2 regions of the Pseudomaricurvus sp. genome follow, and region 2 is predicted to be linked to the other one. Evidence: riboswitches for the same ligand, from Rfam matches in the RefSeq annotation. Region 2 holds a riboswitch; the other holds the start of a gene.

Region 1 (7,874 bases), on a different contig from region 2:
GTCACTCTACTGTACCGGGGAGGAGTCCCTGCAGCAGGTGGCCATGCGAGCCAAGCGTCTGGGGTTGCCGACCGACAAGCTGAAAATGTTGTCGGAAACCAGTGTGGAGTCGCTGGTGGCCACCGCACAGAAGCTGCAACCCAAAGTCATGGTGGTGGATTCCATCCAGGTCATGCACATGGCCGATATCCAGTCTGCACCGGGTTCCGTCTCTCAGGTGCGGGAGAGCGCTGCCTACCTGACGCGCTTTGCCAAGCAGACCGGCACAGTGCTGATCTTGGTAGGCCATGTCACCAAAGACGGCAGTTTGGCCGGTCCCAAGGTACTGGAGCATATGATTGACTGTTCCATTTTGCTGGAAGGTACCCACGATTCCCGTTTCCGTACTCTGCGGGGCAGCAAAAACCGCTTTGGTGCGGTGAATGAGCTGGGGGTGTTCGCCATGACCGAGCAGGGTTTAAAGGAAGTCAGTAATCCCTCGGCCATCTTCCTGCAGCGCGCCGATGAGATTGCCGCGGGCTCCGTGGTTATGGTGGTGTGGGAAGGTACTCGCCCATTGCTGGTGGAAGTTCAGGCGCTGGTGGATGACAGCCATCAGGGCAATCCGCGGCGGGTGGCTGTGGGGCTGGATCAGAACCGCCTGAACATGCTGTTGGCGGTGCTGCATCGTCACGGTGGTGTATTGATCGGTGATCAGGACGTCTTTATCAATGTGGTCGGCGGTGTGCGGGTGATGGAAACCAGTGCAGATCTGGCCCTGCTGCTGTCGGTGGTGTCGAGCTTTCGCAATCGCCCTCTGGGGCACGATTTGATGGTCTTCGGTGAGGTGGGGCTGTCCGGTGAGATTCGTCCGGTGCCCAGTGGTCAGGAGCGCTTGCGGGAAGCGGCCAAACACGGCTTTAAAACCGCAATAATGCCTGCCGGAAATGCTCCGAGGGAGACTATTCCCGGCATTAAAGTGATTGCCGTCAAAACCTTGCAGGAGGCTGTGGCGGCTATCGACTAAGGGTTTGTTGAGGGGCTTTCCGGCTTACTCAGAACTCATCGTTTACAGGGATCATCGTTCTCAGAGCTCATCGTTGTCCGTGAGGATGTTCTCCAAGGTGCGGTGCATCTCTGATGGCCGCTGGTTGCGTCCCACCAGCTCCCGCAGTCGGGACTGGTGGTCAATGCTGTTGGCGCGACACTCAACCCCAATAAAGTGATTCTTCTGATGGGCAATCTTGCCGTGCATCTTGATGGGGTCACCGTCGTCAGTTTCCAGTGTGAGTACGATTTCCTCTCCCTGATCTACCTCGTATCTGTGGATCAAAGCCACCAAAGCGCCGTTGAACGACAGGTCGATGATGTGCACAGGCCATTTTTGGTGGGTGGTAATCATAGAAGCATGGCCGCGAAAGCCTACCCGAGGGAAGTATCGACGCTCCTGTGATTTCATACCGACTACGGTCATTCTGCCTCCTCGTGGGTGTTGGTCATGATGTTTTCGATAGGTAAGTGAGATAGTTAAGTTTTAGAGAACCATGCTTTAGATAACCGCATAAATCAGTCGGGATTAATCAGCGCATGCAGCTCGCGATCGGCAGCCTCGGAATCTCCCAGGTTCAGCTCGATGAGTCTGCGCAGGTGACTCAGGCTAACCGGGTCAATGCGCTCTACGATAAACCCCATCCAGCCTTCCTTGCGCCAGGACAAACGTGCCACCAGCTCAATGAGCGAGTCATCGGACAGGGCAATGGTGACATCCACCGGCAGGTTTTCATCCAGTGAGCAGTGCTCTGGCTCAGTAATCAGCAAGCCTTTCATCGAGATGTCCAGCAACTGGCTGGGCCAGCGCAGGGTGTCCTGTTGGATCGAGGTGTCGGCATCAAAAGGAATTCGGCTGAAGCGTCTGCGTTCAGAGTGACTGGTTCCGGATTTTGGGTCGCTTGCTGGGGGTGTGGCCACGATCGGTTGCCCTATTTATTAGTGTGCTTGTTTCCTCTTAGTGTAGAAGCCTTTTAATCGACGACAGGATTTTTTTGAGGCCAATTGCACGCAGTTCGCAGTTTTTGTGGTTTGGAATTCATATTCGACCAGCCTGAAAGCTGCATTTCTGTGAGCGTTTATGTCAATTCAAGGTGGGTTTTCACTGCTTTATTGATATAAACGCTCATCAAGTCTTGACTAAACAATGGGTGAACCTTAGTCTGCGCGGCGTTATTAAAGGTGCTTGGTGACCGGTTTTCCGGAAGCTGAGGTAAACGGGAAGAGTGGTGCGCTCGGTCACACGAGTTATGCCAACGCTGCCCCCGCAACGGTGATTGATCTGTCAGCAGATCATAAGCCCGATACCGGCCTTGAATAACTCACGTTGCCCGGCTCACCGGATCAACGTGCTTAACGATGAAGCGGAGGGCTTTATCGGTAGGATTCGAGGCTATCCTTTCCTTATATCAGCATAAGCCGGTATAAAAACAGCCTCCTTCCCTGCTCTTTGTCCTCCCTCAATCACGTCATTACTGCCGCAATACCCTCTGAACCTTTCAAGCAGAGGCCGGCAAAAGATTGGGGAACACCATGTATAAACAAACTCTATTAGCCGCTGCACTCGCAGGCCTTACTTCGTTACCTTCACAGGCAGAGATCGATAAAAGCTCCAGCCTGGAAGAAATGGTTGTAACAGCTCACCGTATTCCTGTTCAGATCAGCCGAATTGGCTCATCCGTTAGCGTGCTGTCGGCAGCCGATATTGAGGCCAAAGGACAGTTGTCCGCGGCTGATTTGCTGAGAACTTTGCCAGGGATTGCGGTGAGCAATACCGGTGGTATGGGCAAGCAAACCACTCTGCGTATCCGTGGAGAAGAAGGCTACCGCACCGTAGTTTATGTCGATGGCGTAAAAATTTCGGATCCTACGGGAACACAGGTAGGCCCTCGATTTGCTCATCTGATGACCAGTGAGATTGAGCGAATCGAAGTGCTGCGTGGTCCACAGGGGATGATGTACGGTGCCGATGCCGGTGGGGTGGTGAATATTACAACCAAGCGTCCGACTCAGGCTTTGGAAGGCGATGTCAGCGCTGAATACGGCCGCTACGACACCCGTAACCTGAGCGCGAATCTGCGTGGCAAAGTAGAATCTTTTGATTATTCCATCAGCGCCAGTGATGTATCGACCGATGGCTTCAATGCTCGTGATGACGATACTGTTTTGGCGGATGATGACGGCTACGACAATACTTCGCTGAATGCTTCATTAGGCTGGGATGCGACCGAAGCTCTTCGTTTCGAGCTGGATGTTCGGGATGTGGACAGCTACAACGAGTACGATGGTTCTTTTGGCAGTACCGACAGAGCCAGTGACTACGAGCAGACCACGGGTTTGTTGAGAGCTATTTATGAAGGTGAAAATCATACTCAACAGCTCAGTTATTCGGCCAACAAAGTTGACCGTCAGCTGTATACCGATGGTCTGAAAACCTATGTCTATGAAGGTACTCTGGACACCGTTTCTTATCTTGGTTCCTTCAAGCTCTCTGAGCAAAACACCTTGGTTTTAGGCGTTGATGACGAGAAGCAGCGCGATAAGCTGAATCATACCAAGCAGGACCAGCTTGGGATCTACGCTGAATGGCAGGGCCAGTTCACGGATCAGTGGTCTTACAGTGCGGGTGTTCGTCACGACGATAACGATGCTTTCGGTGAGCATACGACCTATCGACTGACCACCGCATATGTGCAATCTTTGAGCGATGGTAATTACCTCAAGTACAAAGCATCCTACGGTACCGGTTTTCGCGCACCCAGTTTGTACGAGCAGAACTACAACGCAAACTCTGTGGCAAAAACAGTTTTGACGGAAGAAACCAGCGAAGGCTTCGATGTGGGTGTGGAATTACACACCGCCAGCGGGCACTTATTTGAAGTTGTGTATTTCAATCAGGAAATTGACGACGCTATTGATTTTGATGTGGTGGGTTACACTGGCTACATGCAAGAAGATGGTCTGAGTCGTTCTAAAGGGGTTGAGCTCAATTCGGAGCTGGTATTGAATGATCATCTGAGTTTGTTGGCCAATGCGACGTATAATGACACTGCGACCTCTACCGGTGAACAGCGTGCTCGTCGTCCAAGACAGGTGTTTAATGTCGGTCTGCAAGCCATGATGTTGAGTGAGCGGTTGCGAGTCAATGCAGATGTCAGAGGTTCTTACAATGCGATTGATAACGATGGCAGCAAGCTGGATGAGTACGAAGTGCTGAACGTGTCGGCTACTTACTTTGTCATGCCGCAGATGGAAGTTTACGTGCGTGGCGAAAATGTCATGAATGCCGACTACCAGGAAGTTAATCATTACAACACCAGCAAAGCTGCGCTGTACGGCGGTGTTCGTTATCGCTTTTAGTTGACGTTGTTTATATAAGCCCCTGTCAAATGATGGGGGTTGTTATTGAAAAGGAGGGGAAACCCTCCTTTTTTCCGGGAAATTTATGAAACGCACACAGCCCAAAAAGCTTCTGCTTATCCTCTTGGTGATGCTGCCATTAAGTCTAATGGTAGGGCTGGTTGTGGGGCCGGAAATCATTTTGCCTTTTATATCGGGGTCGGAATCCCAAACCTTTTCAAACCAGCTTATTGTTGAGCAGATTCGTTTGCCGCGTACCTTGATGGCAGCCATCATCGGTGCCACCCTGGCCGTATCCGGCGTGATGATGCAGGGATTATTTCGCAACCCATTGGCCGATCCGTCGCTGATTGGTGTCTCCAGCGGGGCGTCCGCTGGTGCCAGTTTTATGATTGTGATGGGCGCCGGATTGTTTGGTGTGCACGAACTACTGGGCGTCTCTTTTGTGGCGCTGGGCGCTTTTGTGGGCGCGGCGTTGGCAACCTGGCTAGTGTATCGTCTGGCGGCGACAGCCACTGGAACATCCGTTGCCACCATGTTGCTTGCGGGCATTGCGATCAGTGCCCTGGCGGGCGCGCTCAACAGCTTTTTCAGTTTTATTGCCGACAATCATATGCTGCGGCAAATCAGTTTATGGCAAATGGGATCTCTCAGCAGTGCGTCGTGGAATCGGGTCATACTGGCCTTTGCGCTGTTGGGAAGCTTGCTGTGCTGGTTTCCCCGTTACAGTCGTGCACTCAATGCCTTCCTGTTGGGTGAATCTGAAGCCCGCCACTTGGGTATTGATGTCGATAAGATCAAAGTTCAAATTATTATTCTGGTGGCGTTGGCTGTAGGTGTTGCAGTGGCCTTAACGGGAACCATCGCCTTCGTGGGACTGGTGACACCGCATATGGTTCGTCTGGTCATTGGGCCGGATCATCGCGGGTTGATTCCCTGCTCCGCACTGGCGGGGGCCATTTTGCTGGTGTTGGCTGACGCGTGTTCGCGCTATGTGATGGCTCCGGGGGAGCTGCCTATTGGTGTGGTGACCGCGGTGTTAGGGGCGCCTTTCTTTTTGTCGTTGCTGCGCAGGCAGCGTACAGCCGTGGAGGGTGTGTGATGTTGTCCCTCCGGCAGATTCAGTTGAGTTATCAAACGGGCAAGCAACCCGTCCCCATTTTACGAGATGTGAATCTTGAAGTGGCTGCAGGACAGGTTGTTGTTGTACTGGGCCCCAATGGCGCCGGTAAATCCTCGCTGTTGAAAGTGGCCAGTGGTGAAGTGGTGCCGCAGTCTGGCGAAGTGCATTTTAATGGCCAGTTGCTATCCTCCTGTTCACCCGCCGAAAAAGCATTGCATATGGCCGTGTTGCCACAGCAGTCGCTGTTGAACTTTCCGTTTACCGTGGAAGAAGTGGTGATGCTTGGGCGCACACCGCATAACACCGGTTTGGTGATCGATCAGGACATTGTGACTCAGGCGTTGCGCAGTACAGACTCCGATTATTTGCGCGAACAAACTTATACCAGTTTGTCGGGCGGAGAAAAGCAGCGGGTTCAGTTGGCCAGAGTGCTGGCTCAGGTATGGCAAAGTGAAGATCAGCGGCAGCGAGTCGTGATTCTCGATGAGCCCACATCGGCACTGGATTACGCTCATCAGCAGATGGTCGCCAGTCTCTTGCGTGAACACTCTTCAAACGGGTGTTCTGTAATCACAGCCATGCACGATCTGAATCTGGCGGCGCAGTGTGCGGATCAGTTGGTACTGATGTGCTGTGGTCAGGTGCGTGCGGTGGGTTCACCTGACGAAGTACTGCAGGAAGATCTGCTGCAAGAGGTCTTTCAGGTGGCGTTTCATCGCGTGACGCATCCGCAAACCGGTCGCCCATGGTTGTTATGCTAATTCTCTGGGTGGTATCGGCACTCCTGCTGGACCGGCTGCTGGGCGAGCCGAGTCGTTTTCACCCTCTGGTGGGGTTCGGCAATCTGGCTATCTGGCTTGAGCGACGTCTCAATCAGTGGCAGGGTTCCAGTACAGAGCCATCAGTATCCGCCCGGCGCTTAAGAGGTGGGCTGGCGTGGTTGCTTCTCGTGTTGCCATTGCCGTTGATCATCGGGCTGGTATGGTTTGGCGGTGGCTTAAACGAGCTTGGAGAATGGCTGCTGGCTGTGCCAGCGCTTTACCTGAGTATCGGCTGGCAGAGTCTGCGGCAGCACGGTCGGGCGGTTGCCGAGGCGTTTTCCCAGAAAGGGCTGGAAGCCGCGAGGCATCAGGTGTCGCGAATTGTCAGTCGCGATACGGATTCTATGGATGAAGCCGCGGTATCACGAGCCACCATCGAATCCATTCTGGAAAACGGCAGCGATGCCATATTTGCGCCACTTTTCTGGTTTATGGTGGCGGGGCCGGCAGGTGCTGTTATGTACCGGCTAGCCAACACACTGGATGCCATGTGGGGCTATCGCACCACACGTTACGCGGCATTTGGTTTTTGCAGTGCAAAGCTGGATGATGTACTGAATTGGATTCCCGCTCGCTTAACAGCAGTAAGTTACGCCCTGCTTGGGCAAACCGCCACCGCCCGGCGTTGCTGGCGAGATCAGGCTGGATATTGCGCCAGTCCCAATGGTGGTCCGGTGATGTGCAGTGGTGCTGGCAGCCTGCAAATAGAACTGGGTGGTGGAGCCTGTTACCACGGGCAATGGCAGTCACGTCCTGTGATGGGCGAAGGACGAGCGGCCGTGATCGGGGACATCAATCGCAGTATTCAGTTAGTGGATAAAACCGTGATGCTATGGATTGGATCATGGATGACAGTGTGGATTGTCATTTGGGTCAAAGGATCAGTTTTTGTATGAGTGCGGACGTTGAGAGCTATCCATCTCCGGACTCAGAGTAGTGCACATGTGTGCCAAAGGTTGTAAGCAATGCTGAATCACGGTGGTCAGCTGGAAAAGGTTAAGTTGCAATACCCGGACGTCGATGTCGAGTGGCTGGATTTATCCACTGGCATTGCCCCCTGGAGCTGGCCGGTGGAATATGTACCGGTGCAGATCTGGCAACGTCTGCCGGAAACATCCACTGGGTTGTGCAACGCGGCTGCAGAGTTTTACGGTTGTGAGAGCGAGAACATGCTTTCAGTGGCCGGCAGTCAGGTTGCCATTGAGCTGATACCGGAATGCCTTAAGCAAGAAGGTTGTCGGCAAGAAGGCTATCAGCAAAGAAGTCTCAAGCAGGAACCTGAAAAAACCGACTCGGTGGCCATCCCCCTTTGGGGCTATGGTGAACATGCCCGCTGCTGGTCCCGCGCCGGATTTAATATTGTCTACTACCGCACTCCCGAAGACGTCGACGTTTTTGTGCAGTCCGGTCGTGTTCAGCATGTACTGGCAATCACCCCAAACAATCCCAGCGCGGATGTAATCTCCGTTTCCCATTTGCAGCGTTGGCAACAACAGTTGCTGCCTCAAGGCGGTTATCTGGTGGTGGATGAGGCGTTTGCCGAT
Region 2 (7,874 bases):
AACCTTGGCCGACATGGATTTCAACACCTGCCGATCTTCCGGCAAATTGACACCTTTCTCTTGCAACAAATCCAGCAAGGCTTCTTCCGTTGCAGGCAGTTCACCCGTGTTGTAGCCCGCCGCTTTCATTTCTTGAAGAATATGGAAGAGCGAGGCCGGCACATTCAAGTTATCCGCACCGATGTTGTGACGTCCGGGAGGGTGATTGTAATAAATGATGCCGACTTTTTTATCTGCGTTAGACTTTTCCTGCAGTGCCAACCAGCGATCGACTCGCTGATTAAGCAGTGTGACCTGAGATTCAATGAGGCGAGATAAGGTCACTTTCAAGCCAGTGGCTTTATCAAGACTCGGCGGTGTCATTGCGGCCACCACCAGCGGTTGGGAAACACCCTGTAACTCTGGCATAGCAATACGGTAGTGCACACTGTCCCAACGCAGACCTTCTTCTGACAAACGCCATTCGTCTTCTGTACTGTCGGTTAGACGGATAGCCTTGAGTGTGGGAACATTTAAGGCCTCAAGCGATTGGGTCACCTCTGCACGGCCTTCACCGCCACCGATGACAAAGTTTTGCAGCGAGACTACCACGCCGATACGATCGCGATACTGCGCCAGAATGTCCACCGCTTCGACACTGGCCTCGCCCCATTTCGCCAGCACGCGCAGACAATAGCGATTGCTTGTTGCCTGCTGTTCACAGAGATCTTCCATCAGCTCACGTTCACCGGGACGATCACCGTGCTCATAGTCCAGAATGACAACCCAGCGTTTATCATCATCGATATTCAGTTTGTTCAGTTGCAACTTATTGCCGATGATCTCTACGGGCTGTTCATCCAAAAACACCCGTAGAGGCTTGCGCAACTCAGGCGCTGGCACACTGAGATTCTCGCCAGTCGATGCCAATAAATGCCTGAAAATGCCATCGAGGTTGGAACCGTTGCGATCAGCCCAGAAGAGCTTGGTGGTCAACCAATCACGGTATTTCGGATTATCGTTTAGCTGTTGTTGTGACCACGCCAGCAGATCCGCATCCTGTTCCAACGGCGGATCTTGCATCAGCTGATCAAGATCTGCTCCCTGCAATAAAGGCTTGCTGTTCAAGCGTGAAGAACTCACCAATCGTCGGTCACTGTGTACCGCCACAAAACTTGGAATCAGACGATCATCTTCTAAATAACCGTTCAACAAGGTGGAAGCATCGCCAAACACACCGCCAGCAAAGACGATATCAGCCTGCTTGATTAAGGCTTGGCGTTCCGGCTCCGGCAGTTCACTGAATTGATCGGTGGTGCGTAAAATCAATTGATGCTGAGGGTTAGCGTTGAGAAACGCGTGAGCCCCAGTCAACACATCGGCACTGTTGCTCGACGAAACAACGCCCAATACCGTACCCGCCTGCACGCTGCTCGCCATACTGAGCATCAATACCAGCACACCAACACAGCGGCCAGTTTGAAGCCAACGACCACTCTTTTTCAGATTCGAAACTAACCCAAACATACTGTCTCCAATGGATATGGCCACCACACGGCACCAAAAACAATTGAACGACGAGAGCAAAACGTCTGAATACTCAGACAAAGGGGGAATAAACGAGGCGATTCGTTGTTGTCAGGGGTACAACAACCAGGAAACTGCCCAAGATAAAGCCCTCCGCTTCATCGATGCAACATGCTGCAAAGGGCCGGTTTCGGGCTCACTACCAGACTTCAGGCAGATTACCGTTGCGGGGGCAGCGGTGGGATAGGTCAGGCTCATCAGAGCAGCAGACACCACACTTCCCGTTTAACCTGTTCCAGACGATAAACACAACTACCGTCGACAGGCACCCTTTCACAGAAGGCGCCTATACTAGAAGCTGATGACTCGCAGGTCAAAGAGTTTTGCCGGAGGGCTGATCGAGTTGAAACCACCATTTAAAGTCTATAAATGGTGGCTGATGATTATTGATAGTGGCTAAGGGCTACTCATGTGGTTAGTGACTGTGAGCAGAATCTACGGGCTCACTGACATGCTCATAAACCTCACTGCTGCCGTCCTTCTTCAGCAACAGGACATCGTAGTCGTCATGGCGATGCCCCACTTCCATTCCCGGGCTACCCACTGGCATACCCGGTACAGACAAGCCAATAGCATCTGCAGGCTTTTCCTCTAGAAATCGTTTCATAATCGGTGCAGGCACATGCCCTTCAAAGACATAGCCATCCACTACGCCCGTATGGCAGGACTGGTATTGAGGCGCAATACCGTGCTTCTGTTTAACGTCGCTCATACTGTCTGAATCGGTCACCGTAGGGCTGAAGCCTTCACCCTCAAGATACGTCACCCATTTCTCACAGCAACCGCAGTTGGGATTTTTAAACACAGAAATATCGGTTTCAGCCACCGCCAAGCCTGAACTGATGAACAGGCAAACCATCAAAATCAGCCTTGGGATCACAGCCACTGCTGTCGTCGCGTTACTCTTGGCTTGTACGGTTAACATAAATATTCCTTATCCGATCAGAAGAGTTGCCTTTATAAAGCAGCCATTAACAAGCGTCAATACATCAATATCTCTATACGACAGTACACCAATACACCAATACAACAGTACATCACTCAGGCTCATCCTGCGGTACCGGGTTCTCGGTTTCTAACTCACCAACTGCAGCGCTGTCTTCATCACCGCTTTCGGACTCGTTATTAAAATCCAGAATAAAAATCTGCCAGAAAGCGATAAACAGTACCGCCACCAACGGACCAATCACAAAGCCATTCATGCCAAACAAGGCAAATCCGCCAAGGGTAGACAACAACACCAAATAATCCGGCAGTTTGGTGTCCCTGCCCACCAGAATCGGCCGCAGCAGGTTGTCCACCAAACCAATGATACCCGCACCAAAGGCTGTCAGAATCAGGCCTTTCTCCCAACTGCCCACCGCAAACAAATAAATCGCCACTGGCCCCCAAATCAGTCCCGAGCCAACCACAGGGATCAGCGACAACAACACCATGACCGCCCCCCAGAACACAGCACCTTTGATGCCCAACAAGGCAAAGATTATCCCCCCTAAACTCCCCTGAATAATCGCCACCACCAGATTGCCTTTGACGGTCGCCTTGGTCACTTCGGCAAACTTATTGAACAGGTGTCGCTCCCGCCCATCTCCCAAAGGCAATGCCCGAATCAGGAGATCAATCAGCATGGTGCCGTCACGAAACAGGAAAAACACCAGATACAACATCAACGCCAAACTGACAAAGAACTGCAACATATTCTGCCCGATGGACAAGGTATTCTCCGCCGCCCAACGACTCACCGTGCCAGCACTTTTGGTGAGCGTTTCCTTGATGAGCGACAGGTCGATATTAAAGCGATCCAGCAGCCCCTGAATAAAGGGAAACCCATCGCGCACCTTTTCCAGATACTCCCCCGGGTCCAGCTCACCACTCTCTAAAAGCTGATAGACCTCCCGCCCCTCATCCACCATAGCCTTGATCAGGAACAACATCGGCGCCACACCGACCACAACACAAATCGTTAACGTCGCCAGCGCGGCCAGGTTACGTCGGTTCCAGCGATTCAGCAGGAACTGGTAAAGCGGATAAAACAAAATGGTAATCACACAGGCCCAAAACACCGGACTGAAAAACGGCTTGAGCAGAAAAAAGAACAACACAGAGACAAGCACCAGCATCAGCAGAAAACTGCCCTGCTCCAAACGCGTGTAACCTTGAGGGGCTGGCATCAAATACTCCTTTTGCATTATCCGTTGGTGACATCAGAGGCAACTAAATGGGTAAGCGCCTGTTTATATCACCATAGCATTACCGTTGTGCTGTGTAATTGTTGTCCGTGGGCAATGGGAACACTCTGATTAAGTCTGACTCAGTTTAGGGGAAGCTGAGGTGTGATCTGGCTTACTCTGGCAGGCCCTCGAATTCTGGCACGTCGCTATTCGCGTCATCCCACACGACTCTGCTCGATGTAAAAATGTGCGCAGCTGGCAACACCGAGACTTCCGTATCCAAACACCCTGCAGGAACGACAAGCAACCCTGCAATTTGAGTGTTTGGTAATGCTGAACCACACGACTTACAAAAGCTTTTGTTGTGACGAGTGCCCGGAAGCGTAAAAGACATCACAGCATCCAGCCCCATAAGCCAGGTCAGTTTAGCTGACTGCGAAAATAAATTTGCGGCATGAGCAGATCCCGTATCTTTTTGACAACGCTCGCAATGACACAGGTAAAAGCTGTCAAAGTCACCTAGCACCTCAAATCTGACTGTGCCACACAGACAAGAACCAGCATGTTTAGTCATAAGATTCCCCTTTATGTTCTATAGATGAAGCATACGTGACGCAACGCTGAGCGGCGCGGCTTACTGTTACTCTATCTTACGTGCTTCTCTATTTTAACGCTCAACCATGCGTACTAATTCCGACCTTTTATAGACAGCATAACCGTCCCACGCAATCCAGAAAAAGACCATTATGAAAACGAATACCCCAGATGAAATAAACCTAAACCTTGCGAAAAAACTTGCATGTCGGAGTGTCGTGATCGTCAGGCAAAGAGTCAACACCGAGTCTTTGAACTACGTTTTCCTAGTTTGGAAGAGGCCCTTCGACAGGCTCAGGGCGAACGGGAGGTGGTGGTGGCTGCATGTTCCTCGCTTGGAAGAGACCCTTCGACAAGCTCAGAGCGAACGGGCTGGGTGGGGGCTGCATGTTCCTCGCTTGGAAGAGCCCCTTCGACAAGCTCAGAGTGATCGGGTCTTTGGCAGCACTTTATTCCGACTGTTATTAATCTCGGCATCCACCTCCCTATGACTGATGTCGTAAGCCAGCTCTGATGCAAATAAAGGCTTCAGCTTGTCAGTGGGTTGGTTAGTATCCAACCACAGATCCATGCCCGCCTTGTCCAGCATCACCGGCATTCGGTTATGAATAGGCTTAATGCTGTCGGCGGCTTCGGTAGTCACAATAGAGCAGGACAGCAGCTCGTCATTCCAGCAATCCCACAAACCTGCAAAAGCAATAGCGCCCTCATTCCGATACAGCTCAATAGGTTGTTTGCCGGAAGGAGTCTTCTGCCACTCGATAAACGAGCTGCACGGAATCACGCAGCGTTTGTGACGAAACGGCGCCTTGTAAGCCCTACTCGTCTCCAGAGTCTCGGATCTGGCATTGAACATGGCGAATTTGGTGTCAGGGCCTGATGACCAGCTGGGTGTCAGCCACCAGCGAGCCAGATGGCATTCGCGCTGCCCATCCTGTTCATAAAAGATGGGGACAGTCTCGGTGGGGGCGATGTTGTATCGTTCGGCCAGCGTGACCGGAACACCAAGTTCGTCCACAAGCCCCACCATGCCTGGGGTCATCGAGATATTAAAGCGACCACACATAAGAGCCTCTCTGGATTATCTGGAAAAGTCTTCTTGGCAAAATACCACACCTGAAATTATACTGTTTATCCATACAGTAAAATATCAAGTTAATCATGAAGCTCATACTATACAGCCATGCGGTACAGGCCGGCTTCCCGTCCCCCGCAGACGACTACAAGGAAGGAGCTCTGAGTCTGGATGACCACCTGATCGAACACCCGGCTGCCACCTATCTGGCCCGAGCCGCGGGGGACTCCATGGAGGGAGTGGGCATTTTCGACCGCGATTTACTGGTTATAGATCGGGCGCTGGAGCCCGTCCAGGGCGATGTGATCATCGTGGCACTGGACGGTGAGCTGACCTGCAAGATCCTGGATAAGCAGCGTCAGCGCCTGCTAGCGGCCAACCCCCGCTTTCCGGCCATCCCGATTCTGGACGAGCAGAGTGTCGTCATTGAGGGCGTGGTCAAAGCCTCCATCCGCTACCACCGGAAAGCCTCATGCTAGCACTGGTCGACTGCAACTCCTGCTATGCCAGCTGTGAGCAGATCTTCCGGCCGGACCTGCGGGGCAAGCCCGTGGTCGTGCTGTCCAATAATGACGGCTTTGTGGTGGCACGCTCCAAAGAGGCCAAGGCACTAGGCATTGGTGACTTGCAGGCGTTTTTCAAAGTCGAGCCTCTACTGCGGCGACACGGGGTGGCGATTTTCAGCAGTAATTACCCGCTGTACGGGGATATCTCCCATCGGGTGATGACGACCCTGAGAAGCTTTTCACCCTCAGTGGAGGTGTACTCCATCGATGAGATGTTTCTGGACTGTGAGGGACTGCAGGAAGATTGGAAAGCCTATGGCCAGACCATCCGAAGCACCCTCTGGCGGGATGTGCGTATGCCCGTCGGGGTAGGCATTGCACCCAGCAAGACCCTGGCAAAACTGGCAAACCGGGCGGCCAAGAAGATTCCGCAGTGTCAGGGGGTTTGCGTGCTCGATGAACCTCATAAATGGGAGTGGCTGCAAAGGCGAACGCCCATTACCCAGCTGTGGGGCATTGCCGGTCGTCTGGCCCGGCGCCTGGCCGAATTCAATATCACCACCGCCTACGATCTGGCCAAAGCCGACCCCAAGGTGCTGCGACGCAAGGTGAGCGTCAATATCGAACGAATGATTGAAGAGCTGAATGGCATCTCGTGTATTCCTCTGGAGGAACTACCGCCCGCCAAACAACAGATTTACTGCACCCGATCATTTGGAGAAAAGCTGACCGAGCTGGCACCCATCCAGCAAGCCATCACCCTCTATGCCAGCCGGGCAGCGGAAAAGCTCCGGCAACAAACCTCACTGGCCTCATCACTGCACGTGTTTTTGCACACTTCACCGTTTGAGGATGGCTACTACAGCAACAGTACGGTGGTGCAGTTGCCATACCCCACCGATGACAGCCGGGTGATCACATCATTGGCCAAAGACACCATCGCCCGTCTGTACCGGCCTCACTACCGGTTTCTAAAAGCTGGGGTTGGATTGCTGGAACTGTCCGAGAAAGAACATCAACAGCATGACCTGTTCCATTCAGGTCAAAACCTTAAAGCGGATAAGTTGATGCACGTTGTTGATCAGATCAACACGGAGTATGGACGCGGAAGTTTGTTCCTGGGCGCAGAAGGGATCAACAAAAAATGGAAGATGCGGCAGGGGTACACATCACCGGCGTACACAACCCGATGGGCTGACCTACCCAAAGTCAGAACTTGAGAATGAGTGTATGGTGATGAGTGCGTATCTTGGTCCAATATCTAGACCGAGAAGTTTGTACAGATACACCCTGTGTCAGCAATTAAAACTGGCGTCTACTTTATTGGGGAAAACCTCGAGCTTGACGGTAATTTGTTGTCGTCATCTCGTTAAGACCTTTAGAAGCTCTGAAAGCGTACTTAACCCTTCTTTGTCGAGAGACTCAAACAGCGCACTTGAATCGTACTCGAACGAAACTTTTGCCTCTTCAGTAATTCTCTTTCCAGCTTTTGAAAGAACGACCAAACTGACTCTGGCATCACGAGGATTATCTTCCTTTTCAATAAGACCTATTTTCTGCATAGGATTGAGAAGACGTGTGACGCCAGACGGGCTTAATCCCACTTTTTCTGCCAGATCGCTGCGTCGCATTTTTTGATTGGCAGCGATATATAGCTGATTCAGAACAAGATATTCTGAAAGCCCAATACCATGCACAGAAAGAGCGGCGCCAACCCTTTTCTGAATTTTGCTTTGCATATTGAGGATGCTTATTACCAACCCAGCCTCTACATTCTCCGACACAAGCATCTCCTTGCGTAATATTTGATCTCGCAACCATATGCCTAAATAGTTGCGAGGTCAAGCATTAATGAACTATTGGCACCTGATCCGTGGAACCTAATGCAAAGGGCACCGGCGAAATTGACGTAGTGAAACGGAGGCAAAGGCGTCCGAGGGCCGCGTTCTATTAACTGGTTTG

What was found. Region 2 has a riboswitch for cobalamin ahead of ACTG33_RS11675 (cobaltochelatase subunit CobN). Riboswitches for the same ligand answer to the same signal wherever they lie in the genome.
Region 1: another riboswitch for cobalamin. It lies ahead of ACTG33_RS00615 (TonB-dependent receptor plug domain-containing protein); the one in region 2 lies ahead of ACTG33_RS11675 (cobaltochelatase subunit CobN).

What each region holds. Positions count from the first base shown of each region.
Region 1 covers NZ_CBFIHX010000002.1:59,376-67,249, forward strand. Annotated here, with positions in the region: gene radA (DNA repair protein RadA) at 1-1,006, shown strand, start outside; gene ACTG33_RS00605 (PilZ domain-containing protein) at 1,067-1,453, opposite strand; gene ACTG33_RS00610 (PilZ domain-containing protein) at 1,546-1,947, opposite strand; cobalamin riboswitch at 2,199-2,348, shown strand; gene ACTG33_RS00615 (TonB-dependent receptor plug domain-containing protein) at 2,560-4,386, shown strand; gene ACTG33_RS00620 (FecCD family ABC transporter permease) at 4,472-5,488, shown strand; gene ACTG33_RS00625 (heme ABC transporter ATP-binding protein) at 5,488-6,270, shown strand; gene cbiB (adenosylcobinamide-phosphate synthase CbiB) at 6,255-7,226, shown strand; partial or broken gene ACTG33_RS00635 (aminotransferase class I/II-fold pyridoxal phosphate-dependent enzyme) at 7,296-7,874, shown strand, end outside.
Region 2 covers NZ_CBFIHX010000081.1:8,584-16,457, forward strand. Annotated here, with positions in the region: gene ACTG33_RS11675 (cobaltochelatase subunit CobN) at 1-1,506, opposite strand, end outside; cobalamin riboswitch at 1,685-1,840, opposite strand; gene ACTG33_RS11680 (DUF411 domain-containing protein) at 1,982-2,491, opposite strand; gene ACTG33_RS11685 (AI-2E family transporter) at 2,604-3,737, opposite strand; gene ACTG33_RS11690 (GFA family protein) at 3,910-4,311, opposite strand; gene ACTG33_RS11695 (SOS response-associated peptidase) at 4,753-5,397, opposite strand; gene ACTG33_RS11700 (LexA family protein) at 5,493-5,885, shown strand; gene ACTG33_RS11705 (Y-family DNA polymerase) at 5,879-7,132, shown strand; gene ACTG33_RS11710 (MarR family winged helix-turn-helix transcriptional regulator) at 7,274-7,696, opposite strand.